DNA from 2 places in the Faecalibacterium sp. Marseille-Q4164 genome. Region 1 is predicted to be linked to the other one. Evidence: predicted binding sites of a transcription regulator. Region 1 holds the regulator's gene; the other holds the start of a gene.
The links. The regulator HrcA, encoded in region 1, represses chaperone genes, less so after heat shock. The targets are predictions, from matches to a motif close to TGTTAGCACTCNNNNNNNNNGAGTGCTAACA.
Positions count from the first base shown of each region.

Region 2: the regulator HrcA is predicted to act here: its motif matches at 1,953-1,983, upstream of htpG (molecular chaperone HtpG).

Region 1 covers NZ_JAFREJ010000005.1:77,510-80,921, reverse strand. The annotation lists gene dnaK (molecular chaperone DnaK) at 1-342, opposite strand, end outside; gene grpE (nucleotide exchange factor GrpE) at 445-1,074, opposite strand; gene hrcA (heat-inducible transcriptional repressor HrcA) at 1,071-2,144, opposite strand; gene J3352_RS07355 (stage V sporulation T C-terminal domain-containing protein) at 2,329-2,871, opposite strand; gene J3352_RS07350 (diguanylate cyclase domain-containing protein) at 2,961-3,412, opposite strand, start outside.
Region 2 covers NZ_JAFREJ010000002.1:349,211-352,622, forward strand. The annotation lists gene htpG (molecular chaperone HtpG) at 1-1,866, opposite strand, end outside; gene J3352_RS04840 (hypothetical protein) at 2,154-2,585, shown strand; gene J3352_RS04845 (HD domain-containing protein) at 2,622-3,128, shown strand; gene J3352_RS04850 (ABC transporter ATP-binding protein/permease) at 3,251-3,412, opposite strand, start outside.

The DNA.
Region 1 (3,412 bases):
TGCATCGGTGACAGTCTCGCCCAGATAAGCCTCAGCATCTGCCTTCAGCTTCTGCAGGATCATAGCGCTGACCTGCTGGGGAGTGTACTCCTTGCCGTTCAGGGTCACCTTGTGGTCGGTGCCCATATAACGCTTGATGGAAGCCACCGTGTTCTCAGGGTTGGTGATGGCCTGGCGCTTTGCGACCTGACCCACCAGACGGTCGCCGGTCTTGGTGAAGCCGACAACAGACGGGGTGGTGCGTGCACCCTCAGAGTTTGCGATAACAACGGGCTCGCCGCCCTCCATAACAGCCACGCAGCTGTTGGTAGTACCAAGGTCGATACCAATGATCTTACTCATAATGAAAGCTCCTCTCAAATTCAGAACGTTTTTTGTTTATATGATGCTCAAATGTTACCAAGCGGATGTTATATTTGAAAACCCTTGCGGGGTCTTGCAAAATCACTCTGCCACAACAACGGTGGCATGGCGGACGATCTTATCGCCCAGCTTGTAGCCCTTCTGGTAAACCGTGATCACGGTGCCGCTCTCCTGCCCATCGGGGGCGGGGATCTGCTGCACGGCATTCATAAAGTTGGGATCAAAGGGCTTGCCCAGCGCCTCGATCTCCTCCACATGGAGAGCATTCAGCGCCTTGGCGGCTTTGTCCAGCGTCATGGTCACGCCCTTCTTGTAATTCTCGTCGGTGGTGGGGGCGTTGGCCGCCATCTCCAGCGTATCCAGAATGGGGATGATCTGGTTCACGGCAAAGGACACGCCGTCGTTGAACTTCTGGTCAGCCTCACGGGTGGAGCGCTTGCGGTAGTTCTCATACTCAGCGGCCATCCGCAGCAGCTGATCCTTGGCCTGATTGGCATTCTTCTCAGCCGCGTCCAGCTTTGCCTTCACAGCCTCCAGCTCCCGGGCCTTCTTGTTGAAGAAGCCATCCTTTTTCTTGGGGTCTGCCGCTTCAGCGTTCGTCTCGGGAGCCGCTGCCTGCTCAGGTGCAGTTTCCGGGGCGGCCTGCTCGGCGGTGTTGGGCTCCACGGCAGGTTCTTCTGCCTGCGGGGTCTTTTTTGTTTCTTCGCTCATTCCAGGTCCTCCTTATAGATCACAGTCCGCCGGGGTGCGGCTGCCTGCGGGGTATCTTTTCGTTTGCCGCTCATTCCTTCGCCAAGCTGATCGGCAAAGGTGTGGAGCAGCGGCATCAGCTTCTGGAAGGGCATCCGGGTGGGGCCGATGAGGGCCACGGAGCCCCAGAGGCCTCCGCCCACCAGATACCGGTCACTCACGATGCACAGGCCGGGGATCTGAGGTTCCAGATCCTCGCCCAGCAGGATGCTTTCGCTCTGCTCTGCCGGGGGTGCAATGAGGGCGGCGGCCTGCTCTTCGTCGTTCAGCAGGCTCAGGATGCTGCCCACCTTGCCGTCCAGCTGGGGCCAGTCCAGCAGGTACTGCTCACCACCCAGATACACATGGGGCTGGGTGGAATCCTGCAGGATGGCGGCGGCGGCGCTGATCACCGGCACCAGCTCCGGGCTGATCTGGCTGCACAGCTCTGCAAGGAGCCGGGGCGACAGATCAACAGGAGCCACAAAGGTCAGGTTCCGGTTGAGCAGGGCGGCAAGCGCCGCTGCATTTTCCCGGGAAAGACCGGTGCGGACCCGCGCCACACGGGTGCGGACATAACCGGCAGTGGTCACAGCCAGCACCGCTGCGGCGCTGCGGCCCACCTGCACCACCTCGTAGTGGGCGATGCAGAGATCCTCAGCACAGGGGGTGCTGACGGCGGCGGTGCAGCCGCTGATGGCGGCCAGCGCCTTGGCGGCACCCTGTGCCAGCTTTTCCGGCTCGTGGTCAAGGCTTGCGAACACCGCGTCCACACGGGCGCGGGTCACACGGTCCAGCGGCTGGTCATCGGTGAGAAGATGATCCAGATAATAACGGTAGCCCTTGGCACTGGGGACACGGCCTGCGCTGGTGTGGGGCTGCTCCAGCAGACCCAGCTTGGTCAGCGCGGCCATCTCGTTGCGCAGCGTGGCACTGGAAACTGCCATATCAAAGTAGTTTGCCAGCACACTGCTGCCCACGGGCTCGCCCTCGAGGCCATACAGCGCAACGATCGCCTGCAAGACACGCTGTTTGCGTGCATCCATCGTCATAGCGCCTGCCTCCTTCGTTCGCTTTTTGTTCTTTAGCACTCCTTCTTCCTGAGTGCTAAGACCATTATATCCAATTTTGCGGCGCTGTCAATAGCTTCTCAGAAAAGTTTTGAAAGATTCATAATTCTGTCATAAAGGCCGCACAAAAAAGAGCCGCCCTGCGGCGGCTCTCCTATATAATAGATCATTCCTCCATCTGCTTTGCCAGAAATGCCGCCGCCACGTTCACCGCCTTGAGCTGGGCGGCATCGGGCTGGGCAGTGCGGTCCTCCGTAAGCAGGCCCACACTGCCGGTGACATCCCCCGCCGCAATGATGGGCACAGCGCACAGCAGCGCCCGGGGTGAGCCCTCACAGGGCAGCAATGCCTTTTCGGGGCTGCCATCGCTCTGGTAGGGCTTGCGGCTGTCCATCAGCTTTTCCAGCGGCTGGCTCACGCTGCGGTCTGCCAGATCCCGCCTGCCCGCACCGGATGCCGCCAGAATGCGGTCCCGGTCTGAGACAAAGGCCGTCAGGGCAAAGCACTTGCTCAGCACATCCACATACTGGGCCGTCACCCCGCTCAGTTCCCCCATGGGCGAATACTTTTTGAAGATGACCTCGCCATCCCCTGTTGTGAAGATCTCCAGCGGGTCTCCCCTGCGGATGCGCTGGGTGCGGCGGATCTCCTTGGGGATGACCACCCGCCCCAGCTCGTCGATGCGGCGCACGATGCCGGTTGCTTTCATAAGGTTCCCTTCCTTTCCATGTTCCGGTTTTGCTTCCAGATTTCTGTGAAGTATGGTTATTCTGTGGAAACAGGAAGGGAATTATTCATTCAGCTCCGGCCGGAGCGCTGCTTATCCTCATACATCCGGTGGTCGGCCAGGATGCGGATGGCACGCACATCGTCGCTGTCGCAGGGGTAGACCGCACAGCCGCAGCTGGTGCCGACCTGCACCTCTGCATCCTTCAGGCGGTAAGGCTCCCGGATGGCTGCCTTGATCTTTTCCACCCGGCTCTTGCAGAACCCCTCCGTTACGGCTCCGTTGACGATGAGGGCGAACTCATCCCCGCCGATGCGGAACACCGCATCGCTCTCCCGCACGCAGCCCCGCAGGCGGCTGGCCACCTCCTTGAGCAGCTGGTCGCCCACATCGTGGCCGTAACGGTCGTTCACAGGCTTGAAACGGTCAAGGTCGAGGTAGAACAGGACAAACGGTGTCCTGTTCAGCTCGTTTTCTTTCAACAATGCGTCAAAATAGCGTTCATTATACAGTCCGGTCAGGC
Region 2 (3,412 bases), on a different contig from region 1:
GATCAGCTGAGCCTGTGCATAGAGCAGGCTGCTGTATTTCTTGACCTTGTCGGTATCACCGGCCTCCTGTGCGGCCTTCAGCACGGCGAACACGGGGTGGTTGATGTTCAGCTCCAGCACCTTGTCGCTCTTCACGCCCTCGCTGCCGGGCTGCTTGGAGAGCACCTTCTCCATCTCGATGGACAGGGGGCCGTCGGCGCTCAGGCAGACAGGGTGATCCTTCAGGCGGGTGGAGACCTTGACCTCCTTGACCTTGCCGTCCAGAGCGTCCTTCATGGCATCGAACAGGGGCTTGTTCTCGGCGGTGGCATCCTCAGCGGCCTTTTTCTCGTCCTCGGTCTCAAGGCCCAGATCGCCGCTGTTGACGTTCTTGAACTCCACGGTGCCGTCCTTACCCTCGGCATCCTTGCGGGGGTAGCTGCGCATGATCTGCAGGCAGAACTCATCCACATCCTCGGTCAGCAGCAGGACATCATAGCCCTTGTCCAGAACCAGCTCGGCGGCGGGGAGCTTGGCCAGACGGTCCGTGGAGTCACCGGCGGCAAAGTAGATGAACTTCTGCTCGGCAGGCATCTTGTCCACATACTCCTGCAGGGTGACCATCTTCTGCTCCTTGGCAGACCAGAACAGCAGCAGGTCGCGCAGCAGCTCAGCGTGCATCCCGTAATCAGAGTAAGCGCCGAACTTGATCTGGCGGCCGAACTCCTTCCAGAATGCCTCGTACTTTTCGCGGTCGTTGACCAGCATGGAGTGCAGCTCGTTCTTGATCTTCTTTTCCAGTGCGTTGTGGATCAGCTTGAGCTGGTTGTCCTTCTGCAGCATCTCGCGGCTGATGTTCAGGCTCAGATCCTGGCTGTCCACAATGCCCTTGACGAAGCTGAAGTAATCGGGCAGCAGGTCTGCGCACTTTTCCATAATGAGCACGCCGGATGCGTACAGAGCCAGACCCTTCTCATACTCCTTGGTGTAGAAATCATAGGGGCGATGGCTGGGCACGAACAGCAGGGCGTTGTAGTTGGCGGTGCCCTCGGTGCGGCTCACGATGACGCGGGCGGGGTCGGAGTAATCGTTGAACTTATCCTTGTAGAAGCTGGCGTATTCCTCATCGGTGACCTCGCTCTTCTGCTTCTTCCAGATGGGCACCATGCTGTTCAGGGTCTCAAGCTCGGTGTAGGTCTCCCACTCCGGCTTGTAGTCCTTGGGCTTGGGATCGGGTTCGGGCTTCTGGCGGCTCTTTTCCCGCTCCATCTGGATGGGATAGCGCACATAGTCGCTGTACTTTTTGACGATGGCCACAATGCCGTATTCATCGAGGAAGTTCTCGTAATTGTCGGTATCGGTGCTGTCCTTGATGTGCAGGATGATGTCAGTACCGGCGGTGTCCTTCTCAGCGGGGGTCAGCTCGTAGCCGTCAGCACCGCTGGACTCCCACTGCCAGGCCTCATCCGCACCGTATGCCTTGGAGATGACGGTGACCTTGTCGGCGACCATGAAGGCGGAGTAGAAGCCTACGCCGAACTGACCGATGATGTCGATGTTCTCGTCCTTGTTGTCCTTCTTGAAGTCCAGAGAACCGGAGTGGGCGATGGTGCCCAGGTTCTGCTCCAGCTCTTCTTTGGTCATGCCGATGCCGTTATCGGAGACAGTCAGCAGGCGATTGTCCTTATCGCGGGTGAGCAGGATGCGGAAATCGCCCTTGTTCATGCCCACGGAAGGATCGGTCAGGCTCTTATAATAAAGTTTGTCGATGGCATCCGAAGCGTTGGAGATGAGCTCACGGAGGAAGATCTCCTTGTTGGTGTAGATGGAGTTGATCATCATGTCCATCAGTTTTTTGCTTTCAGCCTGAAATTCTTTCTTCGCCATAATACAAAACCTCTTTTGTACAGTATTCAGATCCGGCCCCTCGCAAAAGGAGCGGCAATGCAAAAGAAGCAGCCGATGCTGCATCTTCTTAGCACTCATATCTTTCGAGTGCTAATATACACCGATGCGGGTTAAAAATCAAGGGGTTTCATAAAAAGTTCAGAAATGAACTGGAACAAAATGCCTTTTGTGCGTTGCTACAAAAAATTCATAAAGAAATAGTTGACCTTTCACAATTTTTAGCGTATACTGGTCAGCGGAAACAAACGAGGAAAGAGGAATATGTTATGGCAATGAAGCCGGAGATCTCCGTGAAGAACCTGCTGATGCAGGCATTCCTGACGGGCTGGGAACGCTCGGACAAGAGCATTTCGCAGGATGAATACTTACAGAGCGCTATTCAGGTCATCGAGGTGCTGCAGGTGGAACCTGAAAATGTCTACGCCGAGGAGGGCTTGGGCCTGACCGACGGCGACGAGGTGGACCATCTGGACGACCTGCTGCGGGCAGACGGCCAGTGGCTGTATTACGGCGTGGAGGAGGAAAACTTCTTCCTCATCCAGTGGTACCCGGATAAGGCTTCTGCCGAGGCCAAGCTGGCCGAGCTGGAAGCACTGGGCGACGGCAAGCAGTATCTGGTGGACCTGAGCCTGACCCGCGAAAATCCTTCGGCTGCTGAGAACTTCGGCAGCTCCAACCCGGTTCAGCTGCGGAGCTGAGCCCGGCGTTTCTGACAAAAGGAAAGGGAATTTTCCATGCAGCTTTCACAAACGGAACGGGAGCGCCTGTCCGCTATTCTGGAACAGTACGACCATCACCCCAAGGTGCAGGAAATGCGTGAGTTTATCCAGCACGGTGATGTGACCACCTACCAGCACTGCAAGAATGTGGTCGTGGTCAGCTGCTGGATCAACCACCGCTTCCATTTGGGAGCCGATGAGACCACGCTGGCCGTGGGGGCCTTCCTCCATGATTTCTATCTCTATGACTGGCACAAGCAGGGCTCTTTCCACGGCCTGCGGCATCTGTTTGAGATGCACGGCTTTTCCCACCCGGGGTCTGCCTGTGTGAACGCACAGCGGGTGTTCGGCATTACCAAAAAGGAGCAGAACATCATTGCAAGCCACATGTGGCCCCTGACCTTCCGCCATATCCCGACCTGCCGGGAGGCGGTCATCGTCTGTCTGGCGGATAAATACTGCGCCATTGTGGAGAGTATGTTCCACCGCACAAGGGTGGGCGCTGACGAAGAAGAGTGGTAAAGAAGCCGCCGCACTGTTCACATGAAAGAAAGCAAAAGACCAGAGTTGTAACGCCTTTTGGCGAAACAACTCTGGTCTTTTTTTGTTGGGGCTTGTGCAACAGCCTCTTTGAAAAAGTGATCTTATTCTGCTCTCAGAGCCTTGACAGGGTCAGAGCGGGAAGCGGTTTTGGCGGGGATGAAGCCGCCCAAAATGGTCAGCACAGTTGCCAGCGCAACCAGCACCACAGCGGCCTTCCAGGGCAGAACGGCCACTACGCTGGTGCCGACGGCGATCTTCTGGAT